3 regions of the Lysinibacillus sp. GbtcB16 genome follow, and region 3 is predicted to be linked to each of the others. Evidence: riboswitches for the same ligand, from Rfam matches in the RefSeq annotation. Region 3 holds a riboswitch; each other region holds the start of a gene.
What was found. Region 3 has a riboswitch for cyclic di-AMP ahead of KVT27_RS09810 (TrkH family potassium uptake protein). Riboswitches for the same ligand answer to the same signal wherever they lie in the genome.

Region 1 (7,247 bases), on a different contig from region 3:
GCTTTAGCTATCCTACAAGAGTAAAGGATCATGTAGGATCCAATGGTAGTAAATTTGTCTATAATTATCACCTTTAGATTATCAACAAAAAGGCATCGAGATTTTTCTTCTCGATGCCTTTTGTTAGTCTATTAATTCACTATTTTATCCAAATATTGTTTCACCTAGTAAGTAAATATTTAATGCCACAACGATGACAACTACAAACCAGCCTAAAATAGTAGTAATACGGTGGTTCACTAAACCACCCATAATGTCTCGTTTGCTTGTAAACATAACGAGAGGGACGAGGGCGAATGCAATACCGAAAGATAACACAACCTGACTAAGAACGAGCGCATGGGTTGCATTTACACCAGATGCAATAATCGCTAACGGAGGCACCATTGTAATGGCTCTCCGTAAATAAAGTGGTATTTTTCGTTGAATGAAGCCTTGCATTACTACGTCACCTGCTAATGTCCCTACAGAGGAGCTAGCTAGCCCAGCAATTAGTAAACCAAGACCAAAGGAAATGGCAGCCATTGGGCCGAGAGCATTCTTTAGGCCGTTATAGGCAACATCTAAATCCTCTACTACAATCCCCTGTGTGTGAAATACTGCTGCCGCGATAATGAGCATACTCATATTGATGGCTCCTGCAATGATCATAGCGATGATAATATCAATAAATTCAAAACGGAAAATTCGTCTTTTTTCTTCTTCATTACGACCGATAATACGACTTTGTGTTAAAGAAGAATGTAAGTAAATAGCATGGGGCATGACGGTCGCACCTAAAATACCTGTTGCTAATAGTAATGAATCCACCCCTTCAAATTGTGGCGTGAACATACCAAACGCTACTTCGCCCCAATCTGGCTGTGCTAAAAATGTTTGGAAGGCAAATGCTAATACGACAATTAAAACCATGCCAGAAATGCCTGCCTCAAAGGCTCTGAAGCCTCTTCTTTGAAGCTCTAGAATAGCAAATGATCCGACTGCTGTAATGATAGCTGCTGGAAGCATAGGGATATTAAATAACAAATAAAGCCCTAATGCGGCACCTATAAATTCAGCAAGGTCGGTAGCAATAATGACTAATTCAGCCTGAATCCAAAGAAATATAGATGTCTTTTTAGAAAAATGTTCACGTGCCACCTCAGGTAAATTTTTTCCTGTCGCAATACCAAGCTTGGCAGATAAGGATTGGATGAGCACCGCCATTAAATTAGAAAAGGCTATTACCCAAAGGAGTAAGTAACCATATTGAGAGCCAGCTGTAATATTTGTGGCAAAATTGCCAGGATCAATATAGGCGACCGCTGCAATGAATGCAGGTCCAAGAAAAGGTAAAAACCGTCGCCAACCTTTTATATCTCCATCTAAAACCGCCTCAGCAGACGATTTTGTGACTTGTTTGTATACCATATTTGTTCCCTCATTTCAAAAAGTATCGTTTGTGAAATAAAGTTTCCTGGAGGAAAATAAGATAATAGTATTCTAACGCTAGGATTAGAAAAAGGGAAGCGCTTTGCTTAAAATTTTTAAAAAATAAGTATGCACATTTCTCATCAATTTCTAATTAGACTTTCCTTACCTGTATCGTTTACGATGAAAGAAAAGATGAAGGACTGATTCGACATGAGCAATCGAATTTTAATTATAGAAGATGAAGAAAATATTGCGAGAGTGCTCCAGTTAGAGCTTCAGTTTGAAGGCTATGAAGCGGTGATGGCCCATACAGGAGCAGACGGTTTATTGCAATATCGTGAGCAGCAATGGGATTTAATCTTACTGGATATTATGTTACCCGAAATGAGTGGCATAGATGTACTAAAGCGTATTCGCGCAACAGAATCACAGACCCCAGTTATTATGCTGACTGCTAAAAGTGAGGTGGAGGATAAGGTAAAGGGATTGGATTTGGGAGCTAATGATTATGTGACAAAGCCCTTTGAAATTGAAGAATTACTGGCCCGTATCCGGAATGCACTACGGTTTTCTCAAAAGGCTAGTCCAACAAAGGTTGGTGTATCGTTTGGACAGTTATCGATCGATGAGCAGACAAGAGAAGTTATTTATTATGGTAAGGAGATCCAACTGACTCCTAGAGAATACGATTTATTGTTATATCTAATGAAGCATCCTAAGCAGGTGCTCACAAGGGAACAAATATTAGAGACGGTATGGGGCTTTGATTACTACGGAGATACAAATGTTGTGGATGTCTATATTCGTTATGTGCGCCAAAAGCTTGAAATCGCTAATGTAACACCCATTATTCAAACAGTTCGCGGTGTAGGTTATGTGCTGAAGGAAAATAAATCATGAAGCTTAAAACAAAAATTCATCTACTTACCACTTTATTAATGCTAGTAATTTTAGTGGCAACTAACAGTGGAATTTACTTTTTGTACGAGAAATTTGCCTATAATACGGAATATAGTCAACTTCATACACGAGCGAATGATTTAAGCTCAACATTAAGCCAGTTAAATACACAAACCAACCTACAGCAGGTATTAAGAGCATATATGCCAGCTGGTGGTGCTATCTATGTATATGGTGGAGAAAATTTAAAGACCAAGGTTCAGGCCACTCTAGACATGCCAGATGTTACTTCTATTGCCTATACAATGCCTACTATTTGGATGGATGGGACAATTGTGGACATCACCTTACAGCAATCCATGGAGGAAGTAGAAAGTACACTGGATTTATTAAAGGCTATTTTGATCGTTGTGTCCATTATTGCCACCATTCCAATCTTTTTAGCGAGCTTGGCACTCGGTCGCCTAATTTTGTTACCACTAGAACGCTTAAATGCGACAATGCGCAAAAGTGCATCGACGGGAAAATATGAAAAAATGGACATCCCAGCTAAAGGTGGGGATGAATTAGCAAAAATTAATCGAACGTTCAATATGATGATGGAGAAGCTTGAACAGCACTATCAAAAGCAACAGGAATTCGTTTCAAATGCTTCTCACGAATTAAAGACGCCCATTACTGTCATTGAAAGCTATGCAAAGTTGCTCTTGCGAAGAGGTTTTGACAATCGTGAAGTAGCGCAGGAATCGCTACAGGCTATTGCAAATGAATCTTCTCGTATGCATGAAATGGTATTACAATTATTAGAGCTAGCCAAAAATAATGAGCATATGGATATTCATATTGAACAGCTAGAGCTAGCTCCCTTCCTTAATAAAGTGGCTGCACAAATGCAGCAGGCATACCATCGGAATTTTATAGTCGACGCAGAAGAAGCACCACAATTTATTGACAGTGATGAAAAAATTTTGAAGCAATTACTCTTTATTTTGCTTGATAATGCTAGGAAATATAGTGAGGATGACGTTCATATTTCCACAGCTGAAACTACTACGCATGTACGAATGACGATTCAGGATTTTGGCGTCGGTATTCCTGCAGAGCATGTTTCACATTTGTTTGAGCGTTTTTACCGTGTCACAGAGGATCGTAATCGTAAAACAGGCGGTTCTGGCTTAGGGCTTGCGATTGCACATGAACTTGCGGGACAATTGGGCATCACCATAGATGTGGAAAGTACAGTTGGAGAAGGTTCAAGTTTTACCTTGTGTATACCAAAGGAGGGGCAGCAATGAAAAAGTGGGTTTTAATACTTATTGTGATTATCCTTCTTTGTAGCGGAGTGCTTTGGTTTATTCAAAATCGCTATTTTCAAAAGGAGCCTCTCAGTGAAGCGGAGGCCATACGCCATATCGAAGCTATTTATAAGGGTCAAGTTTCAGAAGTAAAAAAGCGTGGAAATTCATTTGAAATACAATTTACACGTGAGAATTTGAAATATACAGCCATGCTTGATGCTACAACACAGCAGGTTTCTGATCTAACGTTGCAAAAAGGGCAAAGTAAATTATTGTTAACAGAAAATCAAATAAGAAAAATGGTGAAAGAAAAATATGGTGAGGTAGAAAGCGTCATGCTCACAGATACCATTTATACCGCACGTGTTGAAAAGGAGCATAAGCAAAAAGATATAACAGTAGATGGCTATTCGGGTGAAGTGTTATCTGAAAAAGATGTAGAACCATTAAATCAGCCTGAAAAACCTCACATTATTACCGAACAGCAAGCCATTGATATAGCGCTGCAACAATTAACAGGGAAAGTGGATTCTGTAGATTTTGAAGATACTGCGGAGGGCGGTTATTATTTAGTTGAAATTGAAACAGAGCATGAAGAAGCCACGTTCCAAATTCATGCTGTATCTGGAAAGGTCCTTTCTGTTTCATGGGACGATTAAAGAGTTTTCTCATGGAATTCTAATGTTCCTCTTATAGTTCTATCATCTTTGCTTGGTAAGCTAAAAGCAGATAAAACAAAGGAGAGATGAACATGAAAAAAATAATGATGATTCCTGCATTAGTGGTGACTCTTGGTGTTGGAGCGGCAATTGGTTCAACAACTTTATTATCAGGAAGTGCACAAGAAAAAAAGATCCTATCCATGCAAGAAATCGAAAAGAAAGCATTATCAGTAGTGGATGGGACAGTAGCAGATATTGAACTAGATCAAAACCGCTACCGCTCTGTTTATGAGGTAGAGGTGCATGCTGATAAAGAAGAGTATGATTTAAAATTCGATGCCTATACTGGTAAATTACTTAAGCAGAAGAAAGAGCGTCAAGATGACGATGATAATGAATGGGTTAACGCTAATACTGCTACTAACCTTATAAGTAAAGAAAAGGCTATTGAAGCGGCTCTAACAAAAGCAAAGGGTACAGTCACAAAAATTAAATTAGATGATGGTATTTATGAAATTGAGTTAAAAAATGGGCAATATGAATATGATGTTGATGTTGATTCGATTACAGGAGAAATTGTTGATTTTGAACAAGATATGGAAGACTAATAATAGTTGTTGCCTTAAAAGTAGAGCATACTTTTAAGGCTTTTTTTGTTGTAAAATGCCTTTAAATTAGGTATTCGCGGGTAAATTAATTTCTACCATGGATATTAACAATGTTTTCAAAAAGTCTATGTATTTCACTTGTAAAAAATAAAAATTTTCTTCTTTACTTTTTTAATCGACAGGCGTAATATGACATCATTATTAAAGTTTCAAATTTCTAAATCGCTGAAGCAAACTAGACGCGGGGGACCCATTTTAGACGGAGCGCATAAGCAATCCTTGGGGTGAATCTCTTCTTTTGAAGGGTAGGGCTACTCAGGCCCGAATCCGACAGCTAACCTCGTAAGCGTTAAGAGCAGAAAAGTTGGAGCTTGGCAGACAGATGAGCGTCTACAAGTCTTATTTAGTGATGACTTGTAGGCGTTTTTTGATCTCATTTAGGAAGGCGAAACACAATCTAAGAAACTAGAAGGTGTTTATTGATGAAATCCTCATTTAAACGTTATGTAATCGGCAAACCATTAAGATCCGATGCGTTAGGGGAACAAAAGCTTAGTAAAACAAAGGCATTGGCAATATTATCGTCCGATGCTTTGTCTTCCGTAGCCTATGGACCGGAACAAATTTTAATTGTCCTGATGACTGTGGGAACATTAGCATTTTGGTATTCTTTACCGATTGCGGTAGGGGTCGTTGTCCTATTGGTGGCGCTGACTTTATCATATCGTCAGGTTATATTCGCCTATCCACACGGGGGCGGCGCTTATGTAGTTTCTAGGGAAAATTTAGGTGTGAACGCAGGTCTTGTAGCAGGTGGCTCATTGCTCGTTGATTATATTTTAACGGTAGCGGTAAGTGTATCAGCAGGGACAGATGCAATTACATCGGCATTTCCAAGTCTGCACCCATACAATGTGCCAATTGCTATTATCTTTGTGATTTTTTTAACGGTCTTGAACTTACGTGGTGTAACAGAGTCCGCCTCTGTTTTGGCATACCCTGTCTACCTGTTTGTAGTCGTTATGCTAGTGTTGATTGGGATGGGGCTCTATAATGTTGCAACAGGTCAGGTGCCAGCAGAGCTGCATCCAAAGATAGGTACACCTGTCGCAGGGATTAGTTTATTTATATTATTAAAGGCATTTGCGACAGGGAGCTCAGCTTTAACAGGGGTAGAAGCTATATCGAATGCAATCCCTAATTTTAGAAATCCTGCTCCTAATAATGCTGCTAAAACATTGTTAGCAATGGGCGGAATCTTAGCGGTTTTATTTATCGGTATTGTTAGTTTAGCTTATTTTTACGGAATTGCGCCAACTTCGGAAGCGACAGTCGTTTCCCAACTAGCAGAAGCAAGTGTTGGTCGAAATTTCTTTTATTATATAGTACAGGGTACAACAGCGATGATTTTGGTACTTGCAGCAAATACGGGCTATTCAGCATTTCCTCTACTTGCTGTCAATTTATCAAAAGACGGTTTTATTCCGAGAATATTTCAAATGCGTGGGGATCGCCTAGGGTATTCTAATGGCATTATGATGCTAGGGCTAGCAGCCATTGTCTTAATCATCTTATTTGATGGGGCAACAGAGCATTTAATTCCACTCTATGCTGTTGGGGTATTTATTCCGTTTACATTAGCGCAAACGGGAATGATGCGAAAATGGTGGCGTGAAAAACCTACTGGCTGGATGGCAAAATTTACGATTAACACAATTGGTGCAGCTATTTCGTTTATCGTAGCGATGATGTTTTTTGTAACGAAGTTGCCTCAGGTATGGCCAGTGTTTGTCTTTTTACCAATTATCATTTTTGTATTTCATCGGATCAAGCTTCATTATCAAGCCGTTGGAGAACAGCTGAGATTGAGTAAAGAGGAAGTCGCTACTATTGAAGGAAATGTATTCATCGTACCAGTAGCTGGTATAACGAAGGTGGTTGAAAATTCCCTTCATTATGCGAAATCACTAAAGGTTGATAAAATTATTGCCTTTTATGTGGCTTTCGATCAAGCTGATGCAAAAGCCTTCGAAGAAAAGTGGCAGGCTTGGCAACCAGACATTCGACTAGTAACCTATTATTCGGCTTATCGTAGCATCACACAACCATTGATCAAATTTATAGATAAAGTGGACCATCAATGTGCGAAAACAGGTCATAAAGTAACGGTTGTCATCCCTCAATTTTTACCGAAAAAGGGCTGGCATCATATGCTTCACAATCAATCAAGCTTATTAATACGTACAACATTGTTATTTCACAGAAATGTCGTGATTATGACAGTACCTTTTCATTTATCAAAATAATGCTAGCATGCTAGAAAATTGTCTGTTATAATCAGTACGTTGATTGAAAACACGAACGTT
Region 2 (7,247 bases), 1.3 Mb from region 3:
AATTAATTCCTCTAAGCCTTGGGCAAGTGTTTTATTGCGAAGTGCAACAGGTCGCAAGTGTAATAATAATGCACGCATTTCGAGCTGTGCTTGCTGAACTATTTTTTCCACTTGCTTTAAGCTAGTCGCATTTTCGTCATTTTCCGTTAAAGCAGAAAGCAACATGGAGGCTGCAAATAATTGCTGCGACACAGAATCATGTAATTCTCTAGCCAGACGCTGACGTTCAGCAATGATACGTTCCTGTATAATTTTGTCATGAGCTTCTGCACGTTCATTGGATAAGCGCTGTAGACTTTTACGCTGTGTATCTATTAATTCACTTGTTTGCACAAGTGCTTTTTTTAATGGTTTCGGAAGGGCTTGCTTTTTAGAAAGCACAAAATCAGGTTCGATTAACTGCTTTATAATTTTCGTTGCTTGAGCTTCTCGGGCACGAGCAGTCATACTAATCCAACTGGTAAAAAGGAAGCTAAGAGCAAATAGGCTGACTACAATAATTCCGCCGAGAGGAAAATTATCATAATTTTGTCGCCATAAAGGTTCCCAAGTTTTCTCATCAGGATTTCCCCATACTGCAACAAGCAATCCGAATGTAGCACTCATTAAAATGAATAATAAGGTAAATAATCTTGAGATAAAGGCAATCATTTACGCAGCACCTCCAAATCTCCAAGCCATGTTGCAACATGAATAATTAAAATGCGTTTTGCATCCTCAGGATTTCCATCAGAAAAGCTAACACTTTCATTTAAAATACGTTGTGGACCCACATGTAAGCAAGTAAGCTCACCAAATAGGGTCGTATAGTGTATACGAAAAGGTATTTCATACGGGATATAGATTTGAACTTTACCAATCCCTTGACGAATCGTAATTAGACTTGTGCCAGCAGGCAAAATCGTTTGAGTTGTATCAACTGTGATATCTCCTGCTAAACGTTGAATTTGCACATCTTGCCATTTGTATGCTTCTGTTGGTGCTGGTATGGTGCCAATTAAGTCATTTTTCGAGGTAGATAGTTTTTCAAAAAGCTCAGCACCAACTATTTTTGGTTCATTTTCTCGTTGTAAGTATTGATAAAGCATATATAAGAGCATAATGACAATGAATAGACGGAGGCTCCACATTGTGAATAATGCAATCGCAATGAAGAATATGCCGGTCCATTTAAAAAAGCGGACTTTTTTAGCAAAGCTTAAATAAAGCAGTACGGCCCCAATCAATAAACAAAAGGCGCCACCATTATTAAAAATAGTAAGCTCCATAAAAACGAGTAAAAAGAAGCATAGTACCCAAAATGTGAGCTTATTTGTAGTGAAATTTTGCAAGAGGGTCACCCTTCTTTCTACTAATAGTATAAAAGAGGGAATGGGACCCTCTGTTTTAAACGTGAAAGAATGCGCCGGTTAGAGTTGGCGCATTGCTTCCATTATAACATGTTATTTATTTTCAATTAGCAGTGGAGAGCTTTGCTCTGAAGCTTTTTTTTCTAATTGTGCCAATCTTGCTTCAAATGTTGTAACTTCATGATCTTTGTCAATTTGATAAGCCAATTTATCAATATAAGCTTCCAAATCTTCAAAATTTGTTTTATTGTTTTTGGCTATCATACCATCCATTTGATGATGGGCACGAGTGACATTTTCTTTGCCCATTAACTGTAATTGACGAACTTTCATGTCTTTAATTTTATGTTTCATTGTTTCAAATTTACGCTCTAGCTCGAAATATTCACGTGTACTTGCTTCGATACTTGCCTGTAATGTATGATTACGGGCAGTGTAAGCTGTCACTTCATCTGTTGCAAAATCAATTAAATCTTGCTCGCCACTAGTTTGTGCTAATGTCAGTTGAGATTCACGTTTAGCAAGTAAATCTGCATTTTGTTGATATTCTTGCTCAAGCTTTTCTTTTAATTGTCCTTGACGTTCTAATAATTTACCTGTTTCTTCTGTTTGTTTTTCAGCTTCACGGATGTACTGGTTTAACATAGCAATTGGATTTTTTTGTTCCTTCTTATCAAATAACTGATGTAAGTCTGCCTCTACTGTATATCTAAAACGTTGAAATAAATTCATATTCATTCTCTCCTTTTATTTTGTTAAATTTGACCATTCTTTTTCGAAGTTTGTAAATGGGTCTTCTTCTTTTTTACTTTCAATTGTTGGGATTTTTACATCTTCGCCATTCCATTTTTTATAAATGACATAGACAATTGCGATTGCTGCAAGACCAATCATTGCAGGAATGTTCGATACTGCTGATAGGATACCGATTAGACCAACCGCGAACCAAAAGATTTTACCGAAATTAGACTTGCTCGCCATGTAAAAATGCATCCCTAGTGCTACAAATAATCCGGAGAATAGTAAGCCTGCCAATGGTCCGATTAAGGCTAGTGCAACACATGCTGCGATAACGCCTCCAGTTAATAAAAGAAATTTTCTCATTTGTTTTAGCTCCTTTCGTTTGTACCTTTATGTTACCGATTTACAAGATTGTCTAAAACGGACTCGAAATTGATTTTCTACTAGGTCTTGAGGCTGAGAACTATCTAGGCTGCAATAAAAGTGGGTTTTTGATGTACACAATGAGTGTATCTTGCTTGTTTTCATTGAAAAATAGCAGTTCATTTTAAGAGCTAATTATCATCTGCCATAAAGTAATTTTTAGATCCTAAACTAGAAGCTTTTCGACAAAAATAGAAGATGAAACCTTCCTCCGTTTGACAAATTAACAAGATGGGATGAGCTATACTTATGGAAAATAAACTGAGCGAAGGAGGATTTCTGGTGAGAACCTATTCCATATATAAGATAAAAGAAGAGCATTTAACGTTTATTTTTGGCAGAGAGCGAAAGTTGTTAGAGATGATGCAAGGCTGTGAAGACGCCAATGAGAAATCCTTAAAAGAGCTTGCGTATATATGTGAATCCGTTCGTTTTGATGAAATAGCAGCAATGTTGGAGCATCAACTTGATTCCAAATATGCACATTTAGAAAGAGCTCGTAATGCTTTGTTTTTAGAACATCCGATAAAAGGCAAAATGGCTATTTATTTAGTGGATCGTAAGATTTGTGTTTATTGTGAGGGTTCACGAATGCTAGATTTAGATTTATTTCAAATGCTTGCCAAAATGAGTGAACGATTCATTGCTTTCAATAAACAAGATAATGAATGTGGGTGGTTGAAACCTATGAAGTATACAATGCACTAGGAAAATTCACTACAATATATAGTAACATGCTATCATTTGGTGTATAATGGAGCGTGGAGAGTTTTTTCTCGGTATATTGTAGTGGAGGAGGTTGGTTGTATGCCTACATGGGGCTGGATTATTATCGTAATTATCGCATTAGCAGCGGGAGCGGCACTTGGTTTCTATTTCGCTCGTCAAGCTATGATGAAATATTTAAAAGAAAACCCACCTATTAATGAGCAAATGATTCGTATGATGATGGCACAAATGGGTCGTACGCCGTCTGAAAAGCAAGTACGTCAAATGATGGCACAAATGAATAAATTCCAAAAATAATTGGAATTTTTAAGGAGCAGCTGGTTAAGGTAACTGGTTGCTTTTTACATGGACTCATAAAAGGGGATGTCTCAAAATGGTTGAGACATCCCCTTGTTTTTAATGAAGAGAAGCATTCAGCCAGTTAATTGCACTATGTACAACAACAGCTACACCTAACGGTAGAACACCCTTATCTAAAATAATATTGGGATTATGAAGTGAATAGTTTTGATTTCCTAAACCGTTCGATCCAGCCCACATAAACATCGTTGGTACACGCTGGCTAATATAAGAGAAATCTTCTGTACCAGCTAAAGGTTCTTCGTCTATCTGTAAGTTTTCCTCACCGACAATTTCTTTGACAAAAGGGGCGACTAATGTACAAAGATCTATATTATTATAAAGTGAAGGTGTTGAAATGGTGTGAAGGTCATATGTGCCTCGCATCAATAATTTCTGGAATGCGTTTAAATAGCTACGATCCACCAGCCATAAAAGATCCCTTTATTTTTTTGCTTGTTCATAGTTTGTTTCCCTCCGATTTCTACTTTAATTACTGAGAATGAAGCTCTCACTTAGGCAGAAAGAATTCGTTTTCATTAATGACTATGTCATCGACCCAATTCATAACGTTCCATCCATCAAACGAGATGCTCGTCCTCAATGGATTCTGAAATTTTCCAATTCAAATAATGAATATGGCTCCATTTTCCTTCTCATATAACGCTTACGAGGTTAACTGTCGGATTGGGACCTTTGAGTAGCCCTACCTAAAAAGGATTCACCCCTTGGATTTTCTAATGATCTGTAAATATTTGATTTCCTTGTCTCAACTGGCTTCAGCGATTTAGAAATTTGAAACTGACTATGAAATTCTTTAACAAAAGGCTGTAAAAATTTTTTTTACAAAGCAATTTCTTATGTTAGTAAGATGTGTAGCAGTCTTTTAGAAACAAGAATGAAAAAATTTTTAACTCTATTCGTTTGAAATATTCTATGAAAACATAAAAAAACTAGCAATTTAAAATATTCCCACTAATTTTAGAAAAACTAGCTATAATAAATAGTATTCATAGAAAAGGAGCTGTTAAATATGGAACGCGAAAAGACAAATGTAGAAAGCTTTGATCTAGATCATACAAAAGTAAAAGCCCCGTATGTTCGGTTAGCGGGAGTTAAAGCAGGGAAAAATGGCGATGAAGTGTACAAATATGATATTCGCTTGAAGCAACCTAATAAAGAGCATATGGAAATGCCAGCTTTGCATTCCTTAGAGCATTTATCTGCGGATATCATTCGTAATTATTCTGACCATATCGTTGATTTCAGTCCAATGGGTTGCCAGACAGGCTTCTATGTATCCCTTATTAATCATGAAGATTATGAGGACCTATTAACTATTTTAGAAAAAACATTTACTGACGTGACAAAGGCGACAGCAGTGCCTGCATGTAATGAGGTACAATGTGGCTGGGCTGCGAGTCATAGCTTAGAAGGAGCACAAGCATTAGCGAAGGAATTTTTAGCGAAACGAGAGGAATGGCATATCGTTTTTGAAGAATAAATATGGAAAAAAAACCTTGCGGGAATAATAAAAGCAAGGTTTTTATTTGCGTTAAAAATGGAATGGAATGACATTGGAGGAGGAAGAATCCCGATTTATTTTTTGGTAAATAAAACTTTCTAAAAAATCATGAATTAAATCTTCGTATTCATCCATATTTTCATTAAAGGATTGGGCATGTGCCCCAGTATCAAATAGCTTTAATTTTTTAGGACCTACTTTTTTATTGTAAAGATCTAGTGACATGGACGCTGGAATAAATGAATCAGGGATACTATGGATAAAAAGTACAGGTTTTTCAATATGGGTCACTGCTTCGGCGGGGGTCACACTTTTGAAGGAGTAGCCGTCCCGGAGGCGGACAAAGAAATCGGCAAAACGAATGGGAATAATAGAGCCATATTTAAATTCAGTTTTGGCAATTTGCTTGAGCAACATGGAAAAATCGGAGAATGCACAATCAGAAATATAAAAATCAGCATCATCTTCAACCGTACCTGCATAAAGTAACATTGTTGCTGCACCCATAGATTCTCCATGAATACCTAGTATTGCATCTTCACCAATCATGGCTTTCACTGTATTGACTACTGCATCAAGATCATTTTTTTCATAGTGGCCATAACTAGTTGTTTTGCCACCAGATTCGCCATGACGGCGATGGTCAAAGATGACTGAATTATAGCCAAGCCTTTCAAATAGCCGAGCGTATTTAACGGAATTTATTTTATTTTCGGTAACACCGTGACATATGATGATCGTGTTATTGGTTTGCAACGGCTGAAGCATAATTCCTCGAATCGTATAACCATTAGGAGAATCAATATTTAATTCGCATTTCAAGTTTTTATTGTACCAAGCCTCATCAAAGCGTTTGGCTGTCGTTTCTCGTTCACGAACAAATTCAGGATCTTTTTGTTGAATATACATTAATTTATTGGAAAGCGCGAAGCCGAACAGACCAGTAGCTGCTGCGGCAAGCGTTGTTGTAATACCAGAGAATAAAAGCATCTTCTTTTTCATCATAAAACACCTCCACATGCTGTTTCTTATTTGTAATGTTCCCAACTGAGATTGTTTAAAACACGTCAACATTTTACAATAACTTTGGCAAAACTGCGATTATTTCTATTATCGAAAATCGTCAAAATATTTGTTAAAATATACATATCTGCTAGTAGCATATGCAGCAGTGTTGATTTTTGAACGGGGAAAAGGGGAGAATGGACATGATAAATGAGGTAGTAATCGTGAGTGCTGTACGAACAGCTATAGGCTCATTTCAGGGGACATTAAAAGACGTACCAGCTGTAACTTTAGGTAGCATTGTTATTAAGGACGCTTTAGCGCGTGCAGGAGTAGCTGGGGAACAAGTCGATGAAGTCATTATGGGGAATGTGTTATCGGCTGGTCTTGGACAAAATCCAGCTCGTCAGGCAGCGATACAGGCTGGCTTACCACATGAAGTATCAGCATTAACAATTAATAAAGTATGTGGATCAGGTTTAAAGGCTGTGCATTTAGCAACGCAAGCTATTTTAGCAGGTGATGCTGATATTGTCGTGGCTGGTGGCTTTGAAAATATGAGCCAGGCACCTTATGTTTTAAAAAATGCGCGTGAAGGCTTCCGAATGGGCGATCAAAAGGTAGTGGATACTATGATTCATGATGGTCTATGGTGTGCTTTTAATGATTATCATATGGGAATTACAGCTGAAAATTTATGTGATAAGTATGAAATTTCAAGAGAAGAACAGGATGCTTTTGCAGCTCGTTCTCAGCAACGCGCAGAGGCAGCAATTGCAGCAGGCAAATTTGAAAATGAAATCGTCGCTGTTGAGATTCCACAGCGTAAGGGAGAGCCTATTGTATTCGCCAAGGATGAATTTCCACGTGCAGGTGTAACAGAGGAATCTCTAGGTAAGCTACGTCCCGCATTTAAAAAAGATGGCTCCGTAACAGCGGCGAATGCTTCAGGCATTAACGATGGGGCAGCGGCAGTTGTTGTGATGTCGAAGAAAAAGGCACAAGAGCTTGGTATTCAACCAATGGCGATTATTTCAGCCAATGCAAGCGCAGGAGTAGATCCTGCAATTATGGGAACTGGTCCAGTTATAGCAGTACAAAAAGCACTGGCAAAGGCAGCAGCAACATTAGATGAA
Region 3 (7,247 bases):
GGAGGACAATCACGGATCGTTGTTTATCGGTCAGTTTTTGGATTGCCTGTGTTATCATTTGCTTCGTCCCATCCATCAACACAGAAGGTTGATCCCAATGAGGCTCTTCCCGAGAAAAGGCACGGATGCGTTCAAAAATTCGGAATCTCCGCCAACTCTTGACCCGAAATCTCTGCACTTGACGGATTACCAAGCCATTTAGCCAGAAGTGAAAAGGTCTGTTCGTATCATAGTTAGCAAGGGAGGTCCACATTTGCATATAGATCTCATTCATGACATCTTCCCGATCCTGCTGATGATCGACCAGAAAGGAGACTGTCCGGTAGACGTCCTGATAGGTGGCATCATACATCGTACGAAACGCCTGTTGATCACCTTCTTTCATTTTTGTGAGTAATTGGTACATATATTCATTTTGCATTCAGAGGGTCCTCCTAAGTAAGCTTACACACTATATTGTCTCTCTATCAAAAAAAGGTTCGGTTCTTTATTTTTTTTTGCAAACGGCTGAGTGTCGGCGGTCATCGATCAGGAAGAAAATCAGGAGTACAACGACCCGTATGCCAGCCGAGGTTCATTGGCTAGTAAGCAATCAGGGGATAAACGTGGTAATTGGATCGTCGATGGCTATTTCTGTGAGGGGTAAAGAAATAGCCTTGGATTGGCCAAATAGTGGTGAACTATCATCGTACAATCGAACATTATTTTATAGCACTTAAACAAGTTGGTTTTCAGTTCTAGATTTACGTGAAGGTACACCGCGTGAACATTTTAGTAGTGAAGAAGAATTTATTAGAAGATAATGAATTCCGTTTTTACTGACTTTTTCTTGTGTGAAGTAAATAAATTTCCTAATATTGATTATTGAACTAATAGGGGCTTTAGTCGAATAGGGCGCAATTCCTATAAAAGGAGTTGTGTCTTTTTAGATAACCTTTAAAAGTGGTTTTGCATACTTGAAAGAAAATGTTCAGTAAAAAAGTAACCCAAAAGAATAAATCTCTAAGGTTACTTGAAACGTAAATAATATGTTTCAACTTAATTTTTTAGTACTAAGTTATTTTGAGAAGTTTTTATAAACTTATTAAATAAAAAACGTACAATTGGTCCCATAATAATAATTTGCAAAGGCAATGCTACAATAAAATTCCTACAAAACACAGAAAGGAATTCTTTGATAATCGAATTGGAATACAATCCATTGTGAAAATAACTTGTTATCAAACCATAAATAGACATAAAAAAAGCCATTCCAATAACCATGCATGTAGATAATGTTAGAATCTTAAATAGAACATTTGATGTATTTGCTGTTAATTTGAAAGCTATTTTTTTAGCTATAGGTCCCACTAGGTACAAGTCAAGAATGATAGCAACAATAAAACCTATTAAAAAATCAGTAATTCCGCCTAAGAAAGAAATTTGTCCAAATATATCATTAAGGTAGAAGTTATAAAGGGTCATAAAAAGTACCATTCCAAAACACATTATTAAACCAAAATATAGACTTTCTTTTCTAGTAGTTGGCATACGTCAACACTCCTTTCGTTACTTGAGTAAGTATATAAATTTTATAAATACTTAGTAAGTGACAATTCTGTGAAGGTTTTGGTGGGAATTATAAATATATGTTACTGCACAATATGAGGGCAGCATGCAATAGTTTATTCAATAATAGGGCGCGATTGGGGAACAAAAGGAACAGATGTAACAAAAGGAACAAATGAAAAACATGTATCATGTTTTGTGAAAGGAAATATAATGGAAACTCGGAGGTAGGTCGGAGCGGTAAGGTTTTCCTCCCTTGGTATTTATCAAAACCTAAATATTAGGGAAAGACAGACCGACGACCGACCTGCGCTTGACAGACTAGTTCCAAGCATGACATACACGGCCGGCCCATATTTTTTAAGAGATAAGGCATTACCCCAGTTTACATGTTTTGTTAAGAATAATATGTAAAAAATAAATCATTCCCTTGTTAAAAAGATCACTTAATATAGTGGTCTTTTATTTGCATTCAAATATGAATTAAAGAAGCAAACGCAGCATAAGCTAGCGTTATTTTTATTGTTTAAAATGATAAGGACCTAGGCAGGTTAAGATTTCTTTACCTTGTCCAAGTACTATTGATTTAATATTCAAATAAAATTAAGATGTTGAGGGGGAAATAAGTACTAAATTTACTGCTGATGGATCGCCGTATGCGATGAAAGTCGCCTGTACGGTGAAGGCTCGTTATAAAACCGAAAAGTTATAAGACGAGAACAGCGCACAAAACGATTTTAGAATTGATGGTTATAAAGGAAATGGTGAATTAACTTTCAAAATTAATCCCGCAATAGGATCCACAAGTATGAAGGTACAACAATCAACTGATGGAGGAATAACTTGGATTGATTCAACACTTGTTGCAGTATTTGATGGTCCTAATTTTAACCCAAACTATAACAACCCTATATTAACAGAAACAAGTTATGGTGTTAGAATTGGTGGATTAATGGTGGGCACTACCTATCACATTAAGTTAGTTGTAACAGGTGGCATTAAAGATGGTGATTCTAATATTGTAGTTACTACTTATTAATTCGTTTAGTTTAAACCTCACCAATAGGTGGGGTTTTTTCTTGAACAAAATTATACGCAATATAACTAGCATTATATTTTGCCTTCCACAATCAGCTGTGGAGGGCTATTTTTATACAACAAGACCTAAGCAATGCACTTTGCCGAGCGGTGCTATTTTTATTTGTGAGGTGTTGACATGGACAGTCAAACAGAAGCTTTAATCGGAATTTTATGTACAGTATTAGATGCTTTTATTGGGGTGCTCACTTACAACCGTAATCGAGACAAGGATGTTAAGAACGATGCATCTGATTCAGCCGTAATACGCACGAAACTAGACAATTAACGCTGGGGTAGAATCGATTAGGAATGATATTAAAGCACAAGAAATGCGTGTTACAGGGTTATCAGAGCGTGGTGACACCTTATATTAAAAATTATTATTAAAGAAGACCGAGAAATGTTTCTAGAGCTTAATTTTGAATATTAATTGAATTCCTCCGATATTTAATATGTTACAACATACACCAATGGAGTGATCAGTTTAATAAGCATAGATAAATATTTTCCTTGTTTACAAAATTTATATGAAGGAGTACAATAATTCCGTAAATCAGAACTAATAAAATATCGGCCAAATCTCAACAATTGAGAACGGAGGACCCATTATTTTGGGGTTAATTCTGCCTTGCAGAAAGGATGAGATATTCTCTTTCGCCATCCTACCCGTCAGCTAACTTCGTCGGCTAAAGCGAAGGAGGTCATAAAGAAGACCGCCTAACTCAGTAATTTTTTATTGCTTGTTTAGATCGGTCTTTTTTTATTTTCCAATAAAAGGGTTGCGAATGGTTTTTATTCCGCACATGATTCATATAAATTCAAATTTTGGGTAAAGTAATGTATTACTATGTACCACACTTAGGAGATAAAAATGAAGAGCTTAAAAGAAAATCTTGATCCTGCAAAGATTCTTGTTTTGGGATTCGCTATTCTAATTTTTATAGGTGCTTTTTTATTAACTCTACCTATAGCAACAGAAGATGGTAAAGGTCTAGCATTTTTAGATGCATTATTTACTGCTACGTCGGCTACATGCGTTACAGGTCTTGTAGTTGTTGATACCGGTGAAACATTTTCATTGTTTGGAGAAATTGTAATTCTAATCCTAATACAAGTAGGTGGGCTAGGATTTATGACATTTGCAACCTTTTTATTTGTTCTATTAGGGAAAAAAATTTCTTTAAAAGAAAGGTTGTTATTGAAAGAAGCTTTTAATACAAATTCAACTGCTGGCGTAGTTAGATTAGTTAAACGGATATTAATTTTCACTGTCATAACTGAATGTATTGGTGGTATATTGCTTGCCGTTCGTTTTTCGTTTGATATGTCTATTGGTCAAGCAATCTATTATGGATTCTTCCATGCCATTTCAAATTTTAATAATGCTGGTTTCGATTTAATGGGAGGGTTTAACAGTTTAACTGATTATGTTGACGATCCCATTGTAGTTTTAACAATTAGTTCTCTTATCATCTTAGGGGGATTAGGTTTTATTGTGATTAATGAACTTTATGAATATCGTGAAATTCGTACTTTCTCGGTACACACAAAGGTTGTTTTAAGCACAACGCTTATCCTTATTGTTGGAGCAACTATTTTAATATTCTTATTTGAGTATAGTAATGTAAAAACATTAGGTTCCTTATCTCCAACAGGAAAAGGTCTTGGCGCTTTATTCCATAGTGTTACACCTAGAACTGCTGGTGCTAATACATTATCTATGGGAGATTTAACTCATGCAACCTTGTTCTTAACCATCTTTTTGATGTTCATTGGAGGAGGATCAGGTTCGACTGCAGGTGGTATTAAAGTCACTACGTTCGCAGTATTAATTATAACTGCCCTTTCTCAACTAAAAGGAAAAGAAGAAGTAGTTTTATTTAAACGTCGTATTGTTATTGAAAATATCCTAAAGGCACTAACTGTCGCAATGAGTGGTATCATGATAGTAGTTGTTGTCACTTTCATGTTAAGTATTACGGAAAAAGGTCATGTATTTATAATGTATCTATTTGAAGCCACTTCAGCATTCGGTACTGTTGGTTTATCGATGGGGTTAACGCCTGAGCTTTCACCAATTGGTCGTTTTATAATTATTTTAACAATGTTTGTGGGGAGATTAGGACCTCTTACATTAGGTTTTGCAATTACTAAAAGACGTAAACAGGAAGCATACCGACGTCCAAAAGGTAAAATAATGATTGGATAAATAAACGGGGAGTGTATAGAGAGTGGATAAAAAACAATATGCTGTGATAGGATTAGGAAGATTTGGAACCAGTATCGCAAGAAGATTACATGAAGCTGGGCAAGAAGTTTTGGGTATAGATTTAGATGAAGAGAGTGTAGAAGATGCTGAAACTTTTTACACACACGGAGTTATTGCAGATTCTACGGATGAGAAGGCACTTAGATCCTTAGGAATTACCAACTTTGACTGTATAATTGTAGCAATTGGTGATGATATTCAAGCAAGTATTTTGACTTGTATGCTACTTAAAAATCTTGGATTAAAAAAAATAATCGCAAAAGCTATTGGAAAACGTCACGGTCAAGTTTTAGAAGCAATAGGAGTGGATTGGATTATCTATCCTGAAAGGGATATGGGAGACCGAGTTGCCAATCAACTTCTTTCACCAAACACTCTCGATTATATTGAACTTTCTAAGGATCATAATATAGAAGAAATTATTATCCCTTCAAAAATGGTTGGTAAGAACTTAAAAGAGCTGAACATTCGTGCTAAATTCAACGTTAGTGTAATCGCAATAATAAGAACTGGAGATATTATCGTTTCACCATCTCCTGAGGAATTACTACAAAGAGAAGATCTGTTAGTAACTATTGGTAAAAGAAGTGATTTAGCAAGGTTCTCAAGTTTAAATGACTAAGAGAATATTTAGCTTTGATAAGGTAAATAATGTAGCAAACAAATAGCCAGGTGCTCGAATGAGTACCTGGATTTATTTAAACTAAACCTCTAATTCATCATGTTTCTTCTTTTTAGGTACAACTTTCATTACTACAGTAACAGCCTCATCTATAGTTTCTCCAAGCATCGATTTCAGATTATACACCAAGTTTTCAACCTTATCGGCTACCCACAAAACAATGATGCCTCCGCATAATGTAAACCCAATAAAATCAATGATGTTCATGGGCCATCGCCTTTATAATTTGAGTAATCGAAAAATCTTACGTATTTCCATTTCATCTAAATGGCGAAGAAAATTGGACAATTACCATTGCGAACACGATCTCGCACTATTAAATCATGCAGAACAAACAAACCCGTTGACTGGGAAGCCACGAAACGTCAGTAAGTATGTAAAGAGGTTAATTGAAGAGGATATGAAACGACCACCTCAAAGTAAATTTAGGATTGATCGAAATGAGCCTATCATCATAGAAGAAGAAACGTACTCAATTGAAACTAAAGAGGCCATGAACAGTTTTATATAAAACAAAAAATCACTCTCTAAATGAGTAGTGATTTTTTTATACACCTGCCATATAATAATTATTATGCAAACTAATAAAGTGGGGTACAAACTTTCAAAAACGGTAGTACCTCACTTTTACCCCAGTTGATTTACTTTTATAACCCCTTATTACAAAAAACCTGGCATTTATGAAAACAGTATTTTTAGGTAAGCCTAGAAATGCTGATATAGCAAGGGTTGTGGGGTATGACTTATGAGTGTACCCCATAATTGGCGCATGGATTTATTCTATTTTAATGAATAAAGATTTTGCTTGAGTTGCTTTCAATACTTTCGTTAATTTAAAAACCCAACTACAAAAAAAATTTGTAGTTGGGTTTTCGTAACATGATATTTATACTTGTACTACTTTTAAATAGCTAATTAATTTCTATACATTAACTCCGTATACGTATCACCATATGGAGTTGCAGTTTCAGTGATATACGTGTTGATAATTGTACCCATAGGATTTCTTACTACATTTTTTACTTTGTGGTAAATAACATCTTTTCTAACACCAACACGGATATATTTAGTAGGGTACTGCGATTCATAAGTCCTTGTAGATGTAAAACTATGTGAAAATGAAATACCGAACGTTGATGAACCTTGTGCAAAGGAGCCGTTTATACTCCAAGTGATTCCGCCAGCGATGGATACACTTTTCACTTTATCCCAACCTGGTGTAGCGGGGTGATAACCAATAAATGCGCGTGAAACAGTGTATTTTTCAAGTGTTGTCTGAGTTGTCTGATTACATGTAGCACATAAAGGTTGTATGCTGTTATTCAGATAAGATTGGTAATCTTCTTCTGATTCAAACAAAATCATGCCACCGTCTTCTGTTGGTACGCTATACCTATCATCTGTCACAAATTCTAAATCTTCAAAGGGTAGTAATTCTGAATCACTTTCGGCTGCATGGACTAAAAGGCTACTGCAACTAAAAACTAAAAATAACACAAAGCTAAAGAACAACGAACTAAGTAACTTATTTCCAGTTATTGCTGTCATCTTTTAACAACCCCCCCTGTATTTGTAATTCAATTTCCATTATATACTAAGTGGCAATATTTGTATATACTAGTTTAGATTATTGTATAATATGTAAGTATTAACTAAAGTTATTAAATT

Region 1: it holds a riboswitch for cyclic di-AMP, as region 3 does, so the genes downstream of both, KVT27_RS18105 (APC family permease) here and KVT27_RS09810 (TrkH family potassium uptake protein) in region 3, are expected to answer to the same signal.
Region 2: it holds a riboswitch for cyclic di-AMP, as region 3 does, so the genes downstream of both, KVT27_RS03045 (M20/M25/M40 family metallo-hydrolase) here and KVT27_RS09810 (TrkH family potassium uptake protein) in region 3, are expected to answer to the same signal.

What each region holds. Positions count from the first base shown of each region.
Region 1 covers NZ_JAGXJV010000006.1:10,069-17,315, forward strand. The annotation lists gene KVT27_RS18080 (Nramp family divalent metal transporter) at 145-1,410, opposite strand; gene KVT27_RS18085 (response regulator transcription factor) at 1,624-2,313, shown strand; gene KVT27_RS18090 (sensor histidine kinase) at 2,310-3,608, shown strand; gene KVT27_RS18095 (PepSY domain-containing protein) at 3,605-4,270, shown strand; gene KVT27_RS18100 (PepSY domain-containing protein) at 4,363-4,881, shown strand; cyclic di-AMP (ydaO/yuaA leader) riboswitch at 5,095-5,244, shown strand; gene KVT27_RS18105 (APC family permease) at 5,364-7,187, shown strand.
Region 2 covers NZ_JAGXJV010000001.1:618,409-625,655, forward strand. The annotation lists gene KVT27_RS03015 (sensor histidine kinase) at 1-651, opposite strand, end outside; gene liaF (cell wall-active antibiotics response protein LiaF) at 648-1,331, opposite strand; gene KVT27_RS03025 (PspA/IM30 family protein) at 1,443-2,081, opposite strand; gene KVT27_RS03030 (lmo0954 family membrane protein) at 2,097-2,453, opposite strand; gene sirA (sporulation inhibitor of replication protein SirA) at 2,796-3,221, shown strand; gene KVT27_RS03040 (YneF family protein) at 3,321-3,539, shown strand; gene KVT27_RS03045 (M20/M25/M40 family metallo-hydrolase) at 3,639-4,007, opposite strand; cyclic di-AMP (ydaO/yuaA leader) riboswitch at 4,230-4,376, opposite strand; gene KVT27_RS03050 (S-ribosylhomocysteine lyase) at 4,615-5,085, shown strand; gene KVT27_RS03055 (alpha/beta hydrolase) at 5,137-6,108, opposite strand; gene KVT27_RS03060 (acetyl-CoA C-acetyltransferase) at 6,315-7,247, shown strand, end outside.
Region 3 covers NZ_JAGXJV010000001.1:1,942,124-1,949,370, reverse strand. The annotation lists gene KVT27_RS09830 (sigma-70 family RNA polymerase sigma factor) at 1-421, opposite strand, end outside; gene KVT27_RS09825 (DUF2798 domain-containing protein) at 1,039-1,530, opposite strand; gene KVT27_RS09820 (hypothetical protein) at 2,357-2,587, shown strand; gene KVT27_RS09815 (hypothetical protein) at 2,765-2,914, shown strand; cyclic di-AMP (ydaO/yuaA leader) riboswitch at 3,191-3,331, shown strand; gene KVT27_RS09810 (TrkH family potassium uptake protein) at 3,500-4,837, shown strand; gene KVT27_RS09805 (potassium channel family protein) at 4,860-5,519, shown strand; gene KVT27_RS09800 (hypothetical protein) at 5,601-5,786, opposite strand; gene KVT27_RS09795 (hypothetical protein) at 5,806-6,090, shown strand; gene KVT27_RS09790 (hypothetical protein) at 6,495-7,127, opposite strand.